Regions from separate parts of the Arthrobacter saudimassiliensis genome, predicted to be linked through region 1. Evidence: riboswitches for the same ligand, from Rfam matches in the RefSeq annotation. Region 1 holds a riboswitch; each other region holds the start of a gene.
The links. A riboswitch is a leader RNA that binds a small molecule or an ion and turns the genes downstream of it on or off. The one in region 1 is predicted to bind S-adenosylmethionine.
Positions count from the first base shown of each region.

Region 1 (4,879 bases):
ATCTCAGTGACCAGGGACTTCACGAACGCGTCGAACTCGGGGGTGCCGGGCGCGGCGTCGGGCCCCAGGATCGCGGCGTTCAGGGAGTCGGTCTCGCAGGTAAAGCGGACCCCGCCCTCCACCACGTTGACGTGGGACTTCAGGCGGTTGGCGGTGGAGGCGGAACCGGTGAAGGAGACCATGTCCCGGTAGTCGAGGTGGTCGAGCAGGTCGCGGGCGGACCCGGAGATCAGCTGCAGCGAGCCGGCGGGCAGGATGCCGGATTCGGTGATCATCTTCACCGCTTCGGCCGCCAGGTATCCGGTGGGGGTGGCCGGCTTGACGATGGTCGGCACGCCGGCGATGAACGCGGGGGCGAGCTTTTCGAGCATGCCCCAGACCGGGAAGTTGAAGGCGTTGATCTGCACCGTGACGCCGGGAATGCGGGTGTAGATGTGCTCGCCGATGAAGGAGCCGTCCTTGGACAGCTGCTCGATGGCGCCGTCGATGATCACCGTGGAGTTGGGCAGCTCGCGGCGGCCCTTGGAGCTGAAGGTGAACAGGACGCCGATGCCGCCGTCGATGTCCACCATGGAGTCGCCCTTGGTCGCGCCGGTGCGGGCGGAGATCTCGTACAGCTCGGCCTTGCGGGAGTTCAGGTACTGCGCCAGCTCCTTGAGCTTGAGGGCGCGCTGGTGGAAGGTCAGGGCGCCAAGTTCGCGCTGGCCCACGGTCCGCGCATGCTCGACGGCGGCGGCCAGGTCGAGGCCTTCGGAGCTGACCAGGGCGAGGGTCTCGCCGGTGCTGGCGTCCCGGACTTCGGCGGGAGCGGAGACCTGGCTGCGCTCGGGGGTCCACCAGGCGTCCTGGACGAAACTGGGAACGATCTGCACGTCAACGGCTGTTGCGGTCATCTTTGACGGGCCCTTTCGGAACGGGACGGGATTCCGGCCTTGGATGCGGCAGCGGGGCCATCCCCGTGCACAGATAACTGACCGGACGGTCGGTAATAAACTCCAGCGTACCGCAATCGTCCGTGGTGCACACCACTGCGTCGACCGTTCACCGCCCGGTTTCGGGCCTCCCCGGCTGACAGCGGCCCGGCTGCGCACTAGCCTTGATCCTCCCTCAGCTGCTCCACCCTTTCGCCTGGAGGCTCCCATGGCATCCCGTATCCTCCGCGCATTGCGCCGTTCTGCCGGCGCCGCTGTCCTCCTGGCCCTGGCTGCCGGAGTTGCTCCGGCAGCGGGGGCTGTTCCGGCAGCGGGGGCTGTTCCGGCAGCAGAGGCCACGGTCACCTGGCACGGAGGCAGGGGCGATGACGGCGGGCGCCACCCGCGCGGCCGCACCGTCGACTATGTGGCCCTCGGCGATTCCTATGCCTCCGGCTACGGCGGCAGCGACGACGTCCGGGAATGCGGCCGAACCGCCTTCGGCTACCCGGCCCTGCTGGATGCCCTGCGCCGGGTGGATCTGCAGGCCGACGCCACCTGCGCCGGAGCGACGGCGCTGACCACCGATCCCGCCCCGCCGGCCGGGCCCGTGGACCTGCCGCAGCAGATTGACACCGTGCTGGCCCAGGGACTGCTGCACCGCGGCACCGATCTGGTCACCGTGACCATCGGCGGCAACGACGTCCGCTTCGGTGACGTCGTTGCCGCGTGTGCCGGCCCCGGACTGCCGGCCACCTGCGCCCCGGCCATTGCCCAGGCCCAGGCGTATGCCCGGACCGTCCTTGCTCCGGGCATCGCCGCCTCGCTGCAGCGGATCCGGGACGCAGCCCCGCGGGCCGAACTCGTGGTGACCGGGTATCCCCACCTCTTCGAGGCCGCCGTCCCCGGCGCGCTGAGCGTACCCGCCCAGGAGCTGTTCAACGCCGGCACCGACGAGCTGAACGCCGTCATCTCGGCACAGCTGCCTGAGGACGCGGTGTTCGTGGACGTGGTGGACGAGTTCGCCGGGCACGGCATCGGCTCGCCGGACCCCTGGATCCGGCTCGAAGGCGGGCCGTTCGACCTGCACCCGAACGCCGCCGGCTACGAACAGGGCTACCTGCCGGCCATCCTCGCCGACGCCTCATTCGACGACCGCCGCGGGCGGCCCGGCTGCCGTTGAGCCCGCAGGAGAACCCGTCGGAAGCTGCGGCGCGGGGACGGACCGGGCCGCGCCGGACAGGACCGGCGCTTCCCCGGTGTCCGAGCCCTGCGCTACAGTAAATCCAGCTTCACGAGATGTGGCACCCGACGCGCCCGGCGCCGAGGGAAGGCTCCGACCTGCCACACACCAACCCCCTTGTTCGGCGGGTGGTTCGGATGACGAAGCGGCCTGCATTCGCCGCAGGCCGTCCGCCTGCGGCACCTCCAGGGTTCCGGTACGGCGGGGGGGCAGCGGCATCCGGCGCAGGCAAGGACAACCCGAAGGGGAACTTTCTTGGGCACCGATACCACGTCCCGCTGCCGCAGCTACACGCCCGGCCACCGCGTCCACTGGATCCACCACCGCCGGATGGCCGAACTGGACTACTGGGTGGACGTCGAGATCCATGTGGATGCCGACCTGCAGCTCATCCATCTGATTCGCGAGGGGCAGCAGCAGCTGTTCTGGTTCCACGACGTGCCGGCGCTGGCCGCGGCGCTGAAGATCGCCGTCGCCCCTCCGCAGTGGTGCCCGCGGTATTCCACGCTGATGGTTCCGGGCGGTTTCCTGGGACCCACCGGGAGCTCTTTTTTCTACTTGGCCCGGCTGGACCGGGTTCATCCCTGCCTGCGCCCGGGCCTCAGCCGATCCGCTGAGGACCAGGTGGCGTCGAGTGAGTGACCGGTCAGTGAGCGGCCATTCGGATCGAGCATCCGGGCCCGCAGCAGGTCCGGCACCTCCGGCCGCGCACCTGCGCTGCGCAGGTAGCCCTCGGTATCGAATCCCTCCAGCGCCGTGAGCAGCGCCGCCCGTTCCGCCTCCGCGCGGTCATGCAGCTCGGCCGGGGTCAGCGGCCGTTCCCGCGGCGTACGCTGCCGGGCGTGGTGGGCGTTGATGCCGCACAGGCCCTGGACATAGTCGGCGGCGATGGTCTCCGGGGCCGCGCCGGCCAGCTGCAGCAGCAGCATGGCGACCAGCCCGGTGCGGTCCCTGCCGGCGGAACAGTGGAAGACGACTCCGCCGTCGGGCGCATCAGCGATCGCCTCCATAACGGCGGCCAGGCGCTGCGGCCAGCGGCGCAGGTTCTCGCGGTAGAACCTGGGCGAATCCATGTAAGGGCCGGTGAGCGCGGTGAAGTCGGGATCCTGCCAGTCCTGAATCGGCAGGGACAGCCGCCGGAAGCGGGCCTGGACGGCGTCGGGCACGTCAGGGTCGCTGTCCCTGCGGCCCTGCTCCTGGACATTTCGCAGGTCGATCACGGTGCGGACCCCGTCATCCCAGGCCTGGCGCCAGCCCTGTTCGGTCAGCCACTCCGCGCGCCCCATCCGGATCAGGCGGCCCGGCCGGACCCGGCGTCCGCCTGCCACGGGCAGCCCGCCCAGGTCCCGGGCGTTGACGGCTCCGTCCCAGTGCCTGCTCCGGCTGTCGGCTTCCATGCATCCAGCGTAGCCTCGGGCGGGCAGGGAGCCTCCGCGCGGTCTCCGCCACCGCCGGATGACCGGCGGCTCCACCGAATCGAGAAGGAGAACCGGATGTCCCCGATTGAAATCATCGAAAAGCCCCTCCCTGCCCTCCGGCTGGCTGCCCGCACGGCCGTCGTGTCGGAGCAGCCCGAGATCGCCGGCGTCGTCGGCCCGCTGTTCGACAGTGTGGCTGCCGAACTGGCCCGGGCCGGAGCGTCGCTGGCGACGCCGGTGGCAGTGTACGAGGCAGGCGAGGCAGGGTTGCGTGTGACCGCCGGCTACGAGCACGCCGGGACGGCGCCCGACGGCGTCGAGACGGTGGGACTGCCCCGCGTCGCCGCCGCGGTATGCGGCGTCCATCTGGGCTCCATGGAGCGTATCGGCGAAAGCTGGCAGGCCCTGCACACGGAGATCATCGCCAGGGGATTCGTTCCGTCCGGGCCCTGCCGGGAGCTCTACCTACGCGCGGTCTCCGATGATCAGAGTGACTGGGTGACTGAGCTGCAGCAGCCCGTCATCCGGCCCTGAAACGACAGTTTCCCGCGGTGGCCGGCCGGACGCCGACAAACGCGGGAAACTGTTGGTGGCCTTGCTAGTTAAGGATCTGGTACCTGAATTCAGGCTGCACGCCGGAGATGCGAAGCTGACCGTCCTCGCTCTTCGTGAAATGGTAGATCAGCTTTCCTTCCACTTCCTCGTCGGTCTTTTTGCCGTTTACCTCGGCGACGTTGACGTAATCAATATCCAAGGCGACGGAAATGCCGTTCTCATCTCCGATGGGGCCGGCGTCGATTGCGGTCGTCTCGATGGCGCGGTCCTTGATATGGACCTCGCCCTCGCCGTAGACGAGGCCGTAGCCGTCCGATGTATCACTGGCTTCCCGGTGGGTGCCCTTGAACACGACGGCGAGGTTCGGGTCATCGGAAATCAGGCTGTTGTAAATCTCCTGCTGCCAGACCGGGTCGAACTTGTCCATGTTCAGCTCCCACCAGTCGACCCTGGCCTGGCTGTCGCCCGGGGCGCCGTTGGCTGCGGTGTCAATCATGTCGACCGCCATTTCAACGGCGAGGCGCTGGGCTTCCTTGATGTCCGCCTCGCTCCAGACCGAGCCTGCCGCCTCGGTGATGACCGAGGGTTCGAACGTGAAGGCAGGATCATCCGGCAGGATGGTTGTCTTGCGCCACTCTCCCCGCTCGTCGGAGGCCAGCTCCTTCAGGGTGGGCATGCCGTCGATCGTCGGCCCGTACTCCACCCCGTCCACAATCACTGTGGTTGGGGACGCTGCGGGGCTCTGGGCGTCA
Region 1 is NZ_JBNHFX010000001.1:609,881-614,759, forward strand. Features, by position in the region: gene paaZ (phenylacetic acid degradation bifunctional protein PaaZ) at 1-893, opposite strand, end outside; gene AC5RV6_RS02790 (SGNH/GDSL hydrolase family protein) at 1,141-2,094, shown strand; SAM riboswitch class IV at 2,202-2,329, shown strand; gene AC5RV6_RS02795 (hypothetical protein) at 2,410-2,796, shown strand; gene AC5RV6_RS02800 (tyrosine-protein phosphatase) at 2,733-3,551, opposite strand; gene AC5RV6_RS02805 (GyrI-like domain-containing protein) at 3,648-4,106, shown strand; gene AC5RV6_RS02810 (hypothetical protein) at 4,171-4,879, opposite strand, start outside.

Region 2 (4,879 bases), on a different contig from region 1:
CAAGACGGGCAGCCGGTATGTGCAGGGCCGGACCGCCGCAGGCGGCGGCTCCCAGCAGCGCTACGCCCGACGACGCGCCAAACAGGCCGATGCACTGGTGGAGGCGGCGGCATCAGCGGCCGCTGTGCTCTTTGCCGCAGCATCGGCCGGGGACGCCGCGCCCCAGTATCTGGCCGCCGGCGGTGACCGGCTGCTGATCAGCCAGCTGCGGGAGGCGAGGGCCCTGCAGCCATGGAGCCGGCTGCCGCTGCTGCGCCCGGTCGATGTGCAGGACCCGAACCTCGCGTCGCTACGCAGAGCTGCATCCGACGCGTGTTCCGTAGCCGTCACCATCCATCTGCCGGACTGACGCTCAGCGCACTCCGGCCCAGAGCTCCTCGACAATCCCGGCAGCCGGCAGCGGGCGGGCCTCACGGAAGCCCCGCCCGGCCCACAGGCTCATCAGGTCGGCGTCTCCCCGCTCGGCGGCTTCCGCCCGCAGCGGCCGGGTGATCTGGTTGACCAGCGGGTAGGCGGCCGGCGCGTCACGGTGCCGGCGCATGAAGTCATTGGTCAGGCCGCGTGCCCACCGGCCGGAGAAGGCCCGGGTCAGCGACGTATCGGCGAACCGCTCCCCCGCCAGGGCCTGGCGGTGCAGCGGGTGCGTTCCGGCTTCAGGCGCCAGCAGCAGGGCCGTGCCCACCTGGACGGCGTCCGCCCCGGCCGTCAGCAGCTCCGCCACCTGCCCCGGCCCGCTGATCCCGCCCGCGGCGATCAGCTCCACTGTTTCGCGCGGTCCGGGCAGGACGTCCCCGAGGACGGTGCGCACACCCTCGAGCAGGTCCGGAAGCGCATCGGTGCCCGGCTCGGCGGCGGTGCGCAGCGTGCCGCGGTGGCCGCCGGCGTCGGGGCCCTGGACGCAGAGGATCCGCGCCCCGGATCCGACGGCGGCTTCCGCCTCCTCGGGGTCGGTGACGGTGATGACGACGGCGGTTCCCGCCTCGTGCAGCTGCCCCACCACCTCGGCGGTGGGCGCCCCGAAGGTGAAGGACACCACCGGTACCGACATCTCCAGGACCAGGCCCAGCTTCGCCTCCCAGCCGTCGTCGTCGGCGGCGTCAGGCAGCGGCAGCGGCTGCCGCGTGGGCGGCAGGGCACCCGTGGCCTGCTCGTCGAGCAGCTGGCCGCGGTACTGTGCGGCCGCCTCGTACGCGTCCGGGCCGGTGCCGGAGGTGGACGCCGTCTCCTGCGTGTTGGCCGCGTCCGGGACGAAAAGGTTCACTCCGAACGGGCGCCGCGTCAGGTCCTGCAGGCGTGCGATCCGGCCTTCCAGCACATCGGCGGCCAGGTAGCCTCCGGCCAGGAAACCCAGGCCGCCGGCGTCGGACACGGCGGCTGCGAGTTCGGGCGTGGACGGGCCGCCGGCCATGGGGGCGGCGATGATCCGCCGCGGCAGGTCATAGAGGCTGAACACAGCGGGCTCCTCGGGTCATCGGTCGGTCAGAGGCGGACGGAGCCGTCGACGCAGGTGACGGACTCGCCGCCGACCCAGATGCCGCCGTCGCGCTGGAAGATCCGCACCCGGCCCTTCCGCCCGACGGCGGTGCCCTGGCTCACCACGTAGCGGTCGGGCGCCAGGCCCGCGCCGATCAGCCAGACGGCCAGGCCGGCGTTGAGGCTGCCCGTGACGGGGTCTTCGGCGATGCCGAGGGCCGGCACGAAGGCGCGGACCTCGAAATCGGCCTCCGAGGTGTCCTCGTAGGGGCCGATGACGCCCACCCGCAGGCTGCCGAGGGCGGCGTTGTCGGGCTTGAGCGAGAGGACCGTCTCGGCGTCGGCCAGCAGCAGGCCGAGCCAGCCGGGCCCGTTGTCCACCCAGGCATGGCCGCGGACCTGGTCGATGCGCAGGCCCAGGGCCGTCACCGCCTGGGTGAGGGTGGGGTCGTCGAGCGGGCCGCTGCGCCGCAGCCGGGGGGCTTCGAAGGCGGCGAGGCCCGCGTTGGCGTGCAGGGTGACGATGCCGATTTCGCACTCCTGGAGCACCGTGCCGGGAGTGCGGGGCCGGTTGCCCGCCTCCAGCCAGGCGTGGCAGCTGCCCAGCGTGGGATGCCCGGCGAACGGGATCTCCCCGTTCGGCGTGAAGATCCGGACGCGGTAGTCGGCGCCGGCGATGGTCGGCGGCATCAGGAACGTGGTCTCCGAGAGATTGGTCCAGCGGGCGAACTGCTGCATGGCCTGGTCGGAGATGTCCTGGCCCTCCAGCACCACGGCCACGGGGTTGCCCAGATACGGGCTGCTGCCGAACACGTCCACCTGCTTGAACCAGCGCTCTCTCATGCCCACACCCTACTACCGGGCTGCCGGGCGGCTGCGCCGACGGCGCGCGCCCTGCGTTCAGGCGGCGTTACAAACTGTTGCGGCCCGGGCCCGCCGTCGGCCGGGCCGTTTGCCCCTCGACCGTGCCGGCCCTAGATTGGGAGCCAGAATCAAGAGTTCCAGCCAGAGGCCCTGGCCGGCTGGACGGCAACCCTCTCGCCGTAGCGGGGTGCTCCAGGTGACGATTCGGCCGCTCCGGTGGATTTCCCGCTGCGGCAAGTACAGCGTCCCTTCGCATGCAGCAGCGCGGAGGACGCCTCAGGCAGAGGACGTCCCATGACACTTGTTACCGATCTCCAGCCGACCGCCCTGCGCCGTGCCTTCGGGCGCTTCCCCTCCGGCATCGCCGCTCTCTGCGCAGAGGTCGACGGCGGCCCGCAGGGCATCGTTGCGTCGTCCTTCACCGTCGGGGTCTCCCTCGATCCGCCGCTGGTGATGTTCGCCGTGCAGAACTCCTCCCGCACCTGGCCGGTCCTGAAGCGGGCCGGGCGGATCGGCGTCTCGGTCCTCGGCACCGGGCACGACGGCGTCTGCCGCCAGATCGCCTCCCGCGACGGGGACCGTTTCGCCGGCCTCAGCCTGCACCAGGCGGACACCGGCGCACTGTTCCTCGACGAGGCTGCGCTCTGGCTTGAATGCTCGGTGGAGAATGAGGTCCCGGCCGGAGACCACGCCGTGGTGCTGCTGCGGGTACACGGCTACTCCACGCACGAGGAACGGCACGAACCGCTGGTCTTCCACGGGTCCGCGTTCCGGAACCTGAGCGTGCCGGCGTTCGCCTGACCCCGCCTGCGGGCCGGGCCGCCTCGGGGCGGGAGCGCACGAAGCCCGGCTGCCAACACGGCAGCCGGGCTTCGTCGCAGACCGGACCTGGGTAGAGGCCCGGCTTCGTTACCGGCCGGACGGGGAAGCGGGAGCGTCGGCAGGCTTGTCCTGCTTCTTCTCCGGCTTGAAGTCGACGCCGGCTTCCTTGCGCTGCTGCGCGCTGATCGGAGCCGGAGCGTTGGTCAGCGGGTCGTAGCCGCCGCCGGACTTCGGGAACGCGATGACGTCGCGGATGGACTCCGCGCCGGCCAGCAGGGCCACCACCCGGTCCCAGCCGAAGGCGATGCCGCCGTGCGGCGGGGCGCCGTACTTGAAGCCCTCCAGGAGGAACCCGAACTGCTCCTGCGCGGTTTCCTCGGAGATGCCCATCACCTTGAACACGCGCTCCTGCACGTCACGGCGGTGGATACGGATGGACCCGCCGCCGATTTCGTTGCCGTTGCAGACGATGTCGTAGGCGTAGGCCAGCGCGGAACCGGGGTCGGTGTCGAACGTGTCGAGGAACTCGGGCTTCGGCGAGGTGAACGCGTGGTGCACGGCCGTCCACTCGCCCGCTCCTGCGGCGACGTCACCGGCTGCCACGGCCGCTGCCGCGGGCTCGAACATGGGCGCGTCGACAACCCACACGAAGGCCCAGTCGCCGGGATTGATGAGTCCGGTGCGGTGGCCGATCTCCACGCGGGCGGCTCCGAGCAGCGCCCGGGCCGAGGACTGGTCACCGGCGGCGAAGAAGATGCAGTCGCCGGGCTTGGCACCGACGGTGCCGGCCAGGTTCTCGCGCTCGAAGTCGGTGAGGTTCTTGGCCACCGGGCCGGTCAGGCTGCCGTCCTCCTGGACCAGCACGTAGGCCAGGCCCTTGGCGCCGCGCTGCTTCGCCCATTCCTGCCAGGCGTCGAGGGTGCGGCGGGCCTGCGAGGCGCCGCCGGGCATCACGACGGCGCCGACGTACGGGGCCTGGAAGACGCGGAAGGTGGTGTCCTTGAAGAACTCGGTGAGTTCGGTCAGTTCCAGACCGAACCGCAGGTCGGGCTTGTCGGAGCCGTACTTCGCCATGGCCTCGGCGTAGGTCATGCGGCGGATCGGGGTTTCGATCTCGACGCCGATCAGCTTCCACAGCGACTTCACGATCTGCTCGCCCAGGGCGATGATGTCGTTTTCCTCGACGAAGCTGGCCTCGATGTCCAGCTGGGTGAATTCCGGCTGCCGGTCGGCGCGGAAGTCCTCGTCGCGGTAGCAGCGGGCGATCTGGTAGTACTTCTCGAACCCGCCGACCTGCAGCAGCTGCTTGAACAGCTGCGGGGACTGCGGCAGGGCGTACCAGGAGCCCGGGGCCAGGCGGGCCGGAACGACGAAGTCGCGGGCGCCTTCAGGCGTCGAGCGGGTCAGGGTGGGGGTTTCGATCTCGACGAAGCCCTCATCGTGCAGCAGCTCGCGGGCCACCCGGTTCGCTTCGGAGCGCAGGCGCAGCGCGGCGGCCGGGGCCGGGCGGCGCAGGTCGAGGTAGCGGTGCTTCAGGCGGGCTTCCTCGCCGACCTCCACATGCTCGTCGATCTGGAAGGGCAGCGGATCGGAGGTGTTGAGGATGACCACCTCGTCGGCGATGACCTCCACCTCGCCGGTGGCCAGCGCCGGGTTCTCGTTGCCCTCGGGCCGCTTTTCCACCTTGCCGGTGATCTGCAGGACGTATTCGTTGCGCAGC
Region 2 is NZ_JBNHFX010000002.1:578,845-583,723, forward strand. Features, by position in the region: gene AC5RV6_RS09840 (acVLRF1 family peptidyl-tRNA hydrolase) at 1-349, shown strand, start outside; gene AC5RV6_RS09845 (nitronate monooxygenase) at 353-1,453, opposite strand; gene AC5RV6_RS09850 (PhzF family phenazine biosynthesis protein) at 1,480-2,316, opposite strand; SAM riboswitch class IV at 2,464-2,583, shown strand; gene AC5RV6_RS09855 (flavin reductase family protein) at 2,632-3,138, shown strand; gene aspS (aspartate--tRNA ligase) at 3,247-4,879, opposite strand, start outside.
Region 2: it holds a riboswitch for S-adenosylmethionine, as region 1 does, so the genes downstream of both, AC5RV6_RS09855 (flavin reductase family protein) here and AC5RV6_RS02795 (hypothetical protein) in region 1, are expected to answer to the same signal.

Region 3 (4,879 bases), 870 kb from region 1:
GACAGGCCGAGCAGGGCGCCGAGCACCAGGCCCAGGGCCGCGCCGATCGCGAAGCCGATCAGCACCCGCTGGGTGGAGATCGCCACGTGCAGGCCCAGCTCGCCGCGGGAGATCAGGTCGGCGGCGGCCGTGGCGACCGCCGTGGGGGAGGGCAGCTGCACCGGGCTGAACAGCCCGGCGGCGGTGACGGCCTGCCAGGCGGCGAGGATCAGGGCCGGGACCAGCAGGCCCAGGCCCAGCCGGGCCCACCGGTTGCCGAGGACGCCGCGGGCGCCGGCAGCCCGGTCGGGCTTCGGTGCGGCTGCGGGGGCACCCGCGGGGCCGGCTGCGCCGCCGGGCACGACCGCCGCGCCGGTGGCGTAGGGGACGTCGGGCGCCGTCACTGTGCGTCCCTGATGGCGTCGGGATCGGCCTGCTGCACGAAGGAGTCGTCGAGCAGGGTGGCGATGGCCTCGTCGATGGCCGCCTGGTCGGCGACGTCGCCGGTCTCCACGAAGCTCGGGCCGACCTTCTCCAGGACCGTGCGCTGCGCCTCGCCGGGGGCGGGGTCGACGTCGAGGTTGCTGCGCTCGAGGATCACGGTGCGGGCCACCTCCAGGTTCAGGCCGGCGACGTCGGCCAGGATCTGCGCGGTCTCCTCCGGATTCTCGGCGGCCCAGGCGCGGGCCTTTTCGTAGGCGTTCACCACGGCCTGCGCGGTTTCCGGCTGTTCCTCGAGGAAGGACTCGGTGGCGTTCAGGAAGCCGTAGGTGTTGAAGTCCAGGTTGCGGTAGAACAGCTCCGCTCCGGCCTGCTCGGCGCCGGCCATGATCGGATCCAGCCCGGCCCAGGCGTCCACGGAGCCGTTCTCCAGGGCGGTGCGCCCGTCGGCGTGCTGCAGGTTCTGCACGGTCACGTCGGAGGTTTCCAGCCCGGCCTCCTCCAGCGCCTGGACCAGGAAGAAGTACGGGTCGGTGCCCTTGGTCGCGGCCACGGATTTGCCTTGAAGGTCCGCGACCGAGGTGATGTCCGAGTCCGGGGAGACCAGCAGGGCCGCCCATTCCGGCTGGGAGTAGATGCTGATGGTCTTGATCGGGGAGCCGTTGGAGCGGGCCAGCAGGGCGGCGGAGCCGGCGGTGGAGCCGACGTCGATCGCTCCGGCGCGCAGCGCCTCGTTGGCCTTGTTGGAACCGGCCGACTGCACCCAGTTCACCTCGATGCCGTCCTCGGCCAGGGTCTCCTCCAGCCAGCCCTGGTCCTTGATGACCAGGGACAGCGGGTTGTAGGTGGCGAAGTCGATGTTCAGGGTGCCGGCGTCGCCGGTGCCCGCAGCGGCGGGATCGGCGGCGTCCTCACCGGCCACGCAGCCGGTCAGGGCCAGCGAGGCGGCGGCCGCGGCGGCCAGGAGGGTGAAGGGACGGCGGAGGGAACGGCTGTTCATGGGAGTCCTTTGCTGGGAACGTGCTGAGCATGGGTCGGGACACGGCGGTCCCGGAGCCGGCGTCGGGAGGACGGCGGCGGGGAAGGAAAAGGGGAAGCGGAGGCAGCGGGCGGCGTCGACGGCCTAGCGGCGTTCGACGCCGAGGCTTTCGAGCAGCTCGACCCGCATTCGGGCCAGCCCGGCCGAGGCACGGTCCCGCGGGCGCTCGCCGGGCACGTCGATGACGCGGGTGATGGTGGCGCCGGGGGCCTCGCCGTCGCGGCCGAGGACGATGATCCGGTCCGCGAGCTGCAGTGCCTCGTCGACGTCGTGGGTCACGAGGAGCACGGTGGCGGGGGTGGCCCGGTGGATGTCGAGCAAAAGGTCCTGCATCTTCAGCCGGGTCAGCGCGTCCAGGGCGCCGAACGGCTCGTCGAGGAGCAGGACGCCGGGGGTGCGGGCCAGCGCCCGGGCCAGGGAGGCCCGCTGGGCCATGCCGCCGGAGACGGCCGTCGGGCGGTGCTTGGCGAACCGGCCGAGCTCCACCAGCTCCAGCAGTTCGGCGACCTTGGCCTTGCCGGCGCTGGCGCTGATGCCGCGCGGCAGGCCCATGGCGATGTTCGCCTGCAGGGTCTGCCACGGCAGCAGCCGCGGTTCCTGGAACGCGACGGCGCAGCGTTCGTCAATGCCGGAGACCGGAGTGCCGTCGATCAGGACGGAGCCGCGGGTGGGGTGGTCCAGGCCGGCTGCGGCGCGCAGCAGCGTGGACTTGCCGCAGCCGGAGGCGCCGAGGATGGCGAGCACCTCACCGGCACGGACCTCGAAATCGACGTCGCGGAGCACGGTGTGCGCCTGCGGCCCGGAGCCGAAGGTCCGTTCCAGCGCGCTGAAGGTGACAGGAAGGGCGGAGCCGCGCCGGGTCTCGGCGGCGGCAGGGGACTGGGATGCCAGCACAGATGTCATAGATTTCTCCATCGATCCTGGCAGTAGCACCCTACGGAGATCGCCCTGGGCCCGCGGTGCGGGCCTCCTGCGGCGGTCTCCTCGTTATCGCCGCGCCTCAAGGAGGAAGCACGGCGACCAGGGTTGCTGCGGCGTCACGGAGCCAGGTCTCTCAGCCGCTCGGGATGGTCAAGAGACCACTAAACGCCCCCGCCCCGGGATCCGGCAAGTCCGGGCGTAACATTTCCTGCGCCTGCCCGGCCCGCTTTCCGGCGGCCTTTCCAGGCCGGAGGCGCGTACCGGCGTCGGGCATTACGGCCCGTGACCCGGCACGTTTGCCAGCCGGGCCGGCAGGGCCCACGATGGGACGCGTACCCATCCGGAGCGGCCGAGAGACCTGGCTCGTCGACGCCGCAGCAACCCCCTGTTCCGCAGGGACGGTGCTACTGCCAGGACCGATGGAGGAATCTCATGCCTGCTTCCGCGCGCCGCCAGATCCGTTTCAACGCCTTCGACATGAACTGCGTGGGCCACCAGTCCCCGGGCCTGTGGCGGCATCCGCAGGACCAGTCCGCCCGCTACACGGACCTGGACTACTGGACCAGCCTGGCGCAGACCTTGGAGAAGGGCCTGTTCGACGGGCTGTTCATCGCCGACGTGCTGGGCACCTACGACGTGTACGGCGCCTCCAACGAGGCGACCCTGCGGCAGGGCACCCAGGTGCCGGTGAACGATCCGCTGCTGACCGTCTCCGCCATGGCGCATGTGACCGAGCACCTGGGCTTCGGCGTCACCGCCGGCACCGCCTATGAGCACCCGTACCCGTTCGCCCGCCGGCTGGCCACCCTGGACCACCTGACCCGCGGCCGGGTGGGCTGGAACGTCGTCACCGGCTACCTGCCGTCGGCGGCGCGGAACATGGGCCAGGAGGACCAGCTCGAACACGACGAGCGGTACAACCACGCCGACGAATACCTCGAGGTGGTCTACAAGCTGCTCGAAGGCTCCTGGGAGGACGACGCCGTCGTCCGCGACCCCGAATCCGGAGTGTTCACGGACCCGGCGAAGGTGCACGAGATCCGGCACGAGGGCAAGTACTTCAAGGTGCCGGGCATCGCGATCACCGAGCCCTCCCCGCAGCGCACCCCGGTGATCTACCAGGCCGGGGCCTCGCCGCGCGGCGTCGCGTTCGCCGCCGAAAACGCCGAGGCGGTGTTCATCGGCGCGCACAGCAAGGAGAAGCTCAAGGCCACGGTGCAGCGGATCCGCGACGCCGTCGAGGTCGCCGGGCGGGACCGGCATGACGTAAAGATCTACACGCTGCTGACCGTGATCACCGACGCCACCGCCGAGGGTGCCGCCGCCAAGCACGAGGAGTACCAGCGCTACGCCAGCACCGAGGGCGCGCTCGCGCTGCTGTCCGGGTGGATGGGCATCGACCTGTCCGAATTCGACCTGGACGCGCCGATCGGTGACGTGCAGTCCAACGCCATCCAGTCCGCCGTTGCGAACTTCCAGAGCGGCGACGACGGCGGCGCGCCGTGGACGGTGCGCGACATCGCCGCCGCTGCGGGAATCGGCGGGCTGGGCCCGCGCCTGGTGGGCTCCGGCGCCGAGGTGGCCGAGGAGCTGATCCGCTGGGTGGAGGACACCGACGTGGACGGGTTCAACCTGGCCTACGCCATCACTCCGGGCACGTTCGAGGACATTGTCGAATTCGTGGTGCCCGAGCTGCAGAAGCGCGGCGCGTACCGGACGGCGTATGAGCCGGGCACGCTGCGGCACAAGCTGTTCGGCGCCGGAGACAAGCTGCCGCAGACGCACCGCGGCGCCCGGTTCCGGCTGCGTCCCGCCGAGGTCGCCCGCTGATCAGAGCGTCGAGGCCACGAAAACCTGCGCCGGCCCGGTGAAGGCGGCCGTCGCGGGCTCGCCGGCATACAGGATCTTGGCTCCGGGCTCGATCTCCGCCGAGGTCCCGTTCACGGTGATGCCGGCGGGGTCCAATGCGGCCAGCACTCCGCTGAACGGACCCACCCGGACGGGTTTCGGGTCCTTGCCGACGACCACCCTGCGCAGGTCCAGGCCGTCGCTCCAGAGCGGGATGCGCTGCTCGCCGTCGCCGACGTCGAGCACGGGCAGGGGGAAAGGGGCCGGCTGTCCGCGGCCGGTCAGCTGCTGCAGTTCGCAGAGATCCACGTACTCCTTGGTCAGGCCGGCCTTCAGCGCATTCTCCGAGGTGCCCATCACCAGCACGGCCTGGCCGGAAAGATAGGTGTGCAGGCATCCCGGAGGAATCACGGCTGCGTGGCCGGGATCCAGGTGGATCAGCTGCATGCAGACGGCCAGCAGAATGCCGCGGTCCTGAGGGAACAGCTGCTGCAGCCGGCGGACCACGGCCGCTGCCTCCGCGGCAGGTCCGTCAAGGCGAGGTGCACGGGCGACGGCCTCGGCGGTTTCCCGCAGGGCGGCAGCCGTTTCATGTGGCGTCATGCGCAGGATCGAGTGGATGGCCGTCTCGTGGCGGAAGCGGAGGTAGGA
Region 3 is NZ_JBNHFX010000001.1:1,477,606-1,482,484, forward strand. Features, by position in the region: gene AC5RV6_RS06990 (ABC transporter permease) at 1-383, opposite strand, end outside; gene AC5RV6_RS06995 (aliphatic sulfonate ABC transporter substrate-binding protein) at 380-1,420, opposite strand; gene AC5RV6_RS07000 (ABC transporter ATP-binding protein) at 1,544-2,362, opposite strand; SAM riboswitch class I at 2,714-2,806, shown strand; gene AC5RV6_RS07005 (LLM class flavin-dependent oxidoreductase) at 2,813-4,210, shown strand; gene AC5RV6_RS07010 (type I phosphomannose isomerase catalytic subunit) at 4,211-4,879, opposite strand, start outside.
Region 3: it holds a riboswitch for S-adenosylmethionine, as region 1 does, so the genes downstream of both, AC5RV6_RS07005 (LLM class flavin-dependent oxidoreductase) here and AC5RV6_RS02795 (hypothetical protein) in region 1, are expected to answer to the same signal.

Region 4 (4,879 bases), 890 kb from region 1:
GGGGGCTTGGGGTGCTCATAAGGTCCTTTCGGGTAGGCACGGGTCAGGCTGCGGTGACGGAGGCGGAGAGCTGTTCGAAGGCGGGCAGCGGATCCTCGCCCCAGGGCAGCTGGAAGAAGCCGTCCTGGTAGCCGGTGAAGAACTTCCGGACCTCGTCGCTCTGGACGGCGATGCGCAGCGCGTTCGCGGCTTCGGAGCCGGCGAAGTCCCGGCTGCCGGCGAAGATGGAGCGGTACGGGATTTCGTCGTCCTCCTGCTCCTCGGCCACCACCGTCGCCTTTTCGTGGATGCCGGCGTCCACCGCGGTGGATTGGAACATGAACCCGGCGTCCACGTCTTCCAGGGTCTGGCTGAGCGAAAGCTGGTCCACCTCCACGAACTTCAGGTTCCGCGGGTTGGCGGTGATGTCCTGCTGCGAGGCGGTGACCACGGCGACGCCGTCGGCCAGTTCCAGCAGCCCGTGGGCGCGGAGCATGAACAGGGCGCGGCCGTTGTTGGCCGTGTCCACCGGGATGCTGACGGTGGCGCCGTCGGGCAGGTCGCTGACGGCCTTGTGCCTGTAGGAGTAGAGCACCGCCGGGGAGTTACGGATGTAGAACAGCGGCACCAGGTCCAGCCCCTGGTCCCGGTTGAACTGGGCGAGGTAGGCCATGTGCTGGAAGCAGTTGGCGTCCGCCTCACCGTTCGCGACGGCGATGTTGGGCTGGTTGATGTCGTTGACGAAGGTGGTCTGCAGCTCCCACCCTGCGTCCTTGAGCAGCCGGGCCGCGATCGTCACCGGCTCCTCGTAGACCTTCACCTGCGAGGAGATCAGCCGGATGGTGCGGCTGTTCCCGGCGGAGGCGCCGCCCAGGCCGCAGGAGGCGAGCAGCGGTGCGGCCGCTCCTGCGGCGCCGGCCGCGGCGAGGTACTTGAGCAGGGTGCGGCGGCTGGCTCCGGGCACGGTGGAGCTGTTTTTGGGTGTGGTGAAGTACAAGATGTCCTCTTCGGGAAGAATGCGGAAATGTGCGGGGCGGATGCGGGCCGGCCCCGGGGCGGCGCCGTCGGGTTGCTGCGTCAGGCGCCGCCGTCGGGATGGGCCCGGAAAGCGGAGGTGTGGCCCGGGGTGGGCTAGATGCGTTTGTCGGCGCGGCGGGCCAGCAGGGATCCGGTGAGCTGGACCGCCTGGACCAGCACGATCATCAGCACGATCGCGGTGACCATCAGCCCGGTCTCGTAGCGGTAGTAGCCGTAGCGGATGGCGAAGTCGCCGATCCCGCCGCCGCCCACCAGCCCGGCCATGGCCGAGTAGGAGATGAAGCTGACCGTCATGATCGTGATGGAGCCGATCAGCGCCGGTTTCGCCTCCACCAGCAGGACGTCCCGGACGATCTGGCCGCGGGTGGCGCCCATGGAGCGGGCCGCCTCGACCACGCCGCCGCCGAGCTGGGTGATGTTCTGTTCGGCGAAGCGGGCGAAGTACGGGATCGCGTTGATGGTCAGCGGCACGATCACCGCAGCGGTGCCGATGGTGGTGCCCACGACCAGCCGGGTGAACGGGATGATCGCGATCAGCAGGATCAGGAACGGGAACGAGCGGACCAGGTTCACGGCCGAGTCCAGGATCCGGTGCAGCTTGGGTTTGTGCCCCAGCCCGTTGGGCCCGATCGCGTACAGCAGCACCCCCAGCGGGGTGCCGAGCAGCACGGCGAGCGGAATGGAGACCAGCAGCATGGTGCCGGTCTCGCCGAGGGCGGCGAGCAGTTCCGGCCAGACTTCGAGGATGCGCTCAAACACCGGCCACCGCCTGGGTGGCTGCGGGAGCGGCGGCGCGGACCTTGGGCCGGTCCAGCTCGACGTCGTCGGAAACCAGGTACCGGCCGATCGCCGTCGCCGGGGCGAAGCCGGGCCGGGCCAGTTCGGTGAGGTCGAACTGCTCCACGACGCGGCCGGCCTCCATCACCGCCACGTTGTCCGCGATCGCCTTGACCACGTTCATTTCATGGGTCACCAGCACCACGGTGATCCCGAACTCCCGGTTCACGTCGGTCAGGTACTGCAGCACGGAGGCGGTGGTGCGCGGGTCGACGGCGGAGGTCGGCTCGTCGCAGAGCAGCACCTTCGGGTTGGTGGCCAGGGCGCGGGCAATGGCGACCCGCTGCTTCTGCCCGCCGGAGAGCTTGGCCGGATAGGTGCCGGCCTTGTCGGCGAGGTCGACGACGTCGAGCGCCTCCGCGGCGCGGCGGCGCCGTTCCGGTCCCGGGACGCCGGCGAACTTCAGCGACACCTCCACGTTCTGCGCCGCGGTCAGGTTGTTCAGCAGGTTGAAGTGCTGGAAGATCATGCCGATGCCGTGCCGGCGGCGGCGCAGCGCCCGGTCGTCCAGCGCGGTCAGCTCCTCGCCGTCCACCCAGACCCGGCCCGACGTCGGGCGTTCCAGCAGGTTGATGTTGCGCAGCAGCGTGGATTTTCCGGCTCCGGAGAAGCCGATGATGCCCTGGATGCTGCCGCCGGGAATGGTGAGGCTGACGTCGTCGACGGCGGTGAAGCTGCCGCCGGCCACGGTGAAGGTGGTGCCCACGTCCTCCAGCCGGATGGTGCTGCCTCCGGCTGCGGCGGGGGGCGGGTAGGTCTCGATCATGTGATCCTCCTAGGCGTCATGCCCGAAGGAAGGTATGCGTGCGTGCACTGCCGGAACCGGCCCGGGGGGCGCAGGGCAGCGCCGGGCAGGGCCGGGAAAGGCGGTGCAGTCTGCTGCCTTCTCCATCGGTCCTGGCATTAGCACCGTGCTTCACCGGCCGGTGAAGGGGTTGCTGCGGCGTCAGCGAGCCAGGTCTCTCAGCCGCTCGGGATGGTTAACGGGACCCATCCTTGCCGCAATGGAGGCACATGCGCAAGGACCGCCCGTGCAGCGGCGACACATTCCGCCACATGACGTGGGTCACATCTACTCTGGCCGTTCCTACGAAGAGGGTTCGGCTTCCTCCGCCGGGCTGTTCTCGTCGGTTTCCAGCGCCGGCTGCTCCTCGCGGTCCTCGCCGGTGTTGCCTTCGGCGACGGCGGCGTCACCGGCGTTCTCCGCCGGGTCGGCCTTCTCATCCACCAGTTGGCTGCCGGCGGCGTCCTCCGTGCCTTCGCCGGCGTCCGCGTCCTCTGACGTCTCCTTGGCCTCGTCCCGCTTGGCCTGCTGGCGCGCCTTTTCGGCGTCGGCCGTCATTTTGCGGGTGACGGCGTCGTTGAACTCGTTGGGGGAACCGGCCAGGTTGTCGCTAGGGCTCTCGGTCATGCTCATCTCCTTGCTCGGGGAACGGATGGGTCCTGTACTGCGGTGCGTGCCGGGCCGCGGCTGCGGGTCAGCGCCCGAACTGCGGCGCTTCGATCACCGGGCAGGTGTCCATCACGACGTCGAGGCCGGCGTCGGCGGCCCGCTGTGCGGCGGCCTCGTCGATCACGCCCAGCTGCAGCCAGACGGCCTTCGCGCCGATCTCGATGGCCTGATCCACCACGGCGCCGACCTTGGACGAGTTGACGAAGCAGTCCACCACGTCGATCTGCCCCGGAACCTCGGCCAGCGTGCGGTAGCCCTTTTCGCCGTCGAAGTCCTCGCCCTTGAGGTTCACGGGGACGATCTCCATGCCGAGCCGGTCCCGCACGAACCGCGAGACTCCGACGGCGGTGCGCATCGGATTGTTGGACAGCCCGACGACGGCCCAGCGGCCCTTGGTGGTGAGCAGTCGTCCAACGGTTTCGGGGTCATTCACGTGAGCCATGGGGTCTCCTTGCCTCGGGTGCAGATGGTTCCTGCACGGGGGTGCCGTGGTTCGCCCCAGCCTACTGGAGCGTGTCGTTTCGCGTCTCCGCCCGCTGTCGTGCACACTGTCCGGCACGGACCGGGCCCGCCGGGGCTCCAGTCTTCCCGCTCGCCGCCCGCTGCGATTTCCAAGGAGGAGCCATGCTCAAGGCCTGCCTGAACGGGCCGCGGCTGCCCGATGAGCATCCTGCCCTGCCGGTCACGGCAGAGCAGCTGGCCGAAGCCGCAGCGGCCGCCGCAGCCGCGGGCGCCGAAGCCGTACACCTGCACGTCAAGGACGCTGCGGCCCGGGACACCTTCGACCCGCTGCTGCATGCCGCGGCGGTCACCGCCGTCCGAGCCCTGGCACCGGGGCTGCCCGTTGGCGTCACCACCGGCGCATGGGCCGAACCGGACCCTGCCACCCGGGTGCGGCTGATCAGCAGCTGGACGGTGCTGCCGGATTTCGCGTCGGTGAACTGGCACGAGGACGGCGCCGAGGAGGTGGCCGCGGCGCTGCTCGGACGCGGGATCGGCGTCGAAGCCGGGCTCTGGACGCCGGCCGCCGTCGCCACCTGGCAGCACTCCGCGCTCCAGGACCGGTGCCTGCGCGTGCTGCTGGAGGTCCAGGATGAGCAGCCGGGGAGCGGTCATAACCGTTCCGGTTCCCCGCCCGACGACGCCGGCGTCGCCTCGGCGAAGCAGCTGCTGGAGGCGCTGGGCCCGACGGAGCTGCCGGTCCTGCTGCACGGGGAAGGCGCCACGGCCTGGCCGGTGCTGCGGTTTGCCCGGCAGCGGGGCCTCGACGTCCGGATCGGGCTGGAGGACACCCTGGTGCTGCCGGACGGCACGCCCGCAGCCGACAGCGCGGACCTGGTCGCGGCGGCCCTCCGGGTGGCCCGTGGGCCCCGGCCCGATCACTGATCCCTGCAGCCGACAGCCCCGGGAACGCTGCCCTCCGGAGCCGAAACCGGAATGGGGGTGCCCGCGGCTAGGCTGCCCCCATGACCTGGAAGCAGGACCCCACCTTCTGGACGCCCCTGGAGACCGAGCGGCTGCTGCTGCGCCGGCCCGAGGAGGGCGACCGTGCCGCCGCGGTCCGGCTGCACG
Region 4 is NZ_JBNHFX010000001.1:1,495,688-1,500,566, reverse strand. Features, by position in the region: gene AC5RV6_RS07110 (LLM class flavin-dependent oxidoreductase) at 1-19, opposite strand, end outside; gene AC5RV6_RS07105 (MetQ/NlpA family ABC transporter substrate-binding protein) at 44-976, opposite strand; gene AC5RV6_RS07100 (methionine ABC transporter permease) at 1,111-1,776, opposite strand; gene AC5RV6_RS07095 (methionine ABC transporter ATP-binding protein) at 1,769-2,620, opposite strand; SAM riboswitch class I at 2,740-2,837, opposite strand; gene AC5RV6_RS07090 (hypothetical protein) at 2,942-3,265, opposite strand; gene AC5RV6_RS07085 (CoA-binding protein) at 3,333-3,749, opposite strand; gene AC5RV6_RS07080 (3-keto-5-aminohexanoate cleavage protein) at 3,932-4,693, shown strand; gene AC5RV6_RS07075 (GNAT family N-acetyltransferase) at 4,774-4,879, shown strand, end outside.
Region 4: it holds a riboswitch for S-adenosylmethionine, as region 1 does, so the genes downstream of both, AC5RV6_RS07095 (methionine ABC transporter ATP-binding protein) here and AC5RV6_RS02795 (hypothetical protein) in region 1, are expected to answer to the same signal.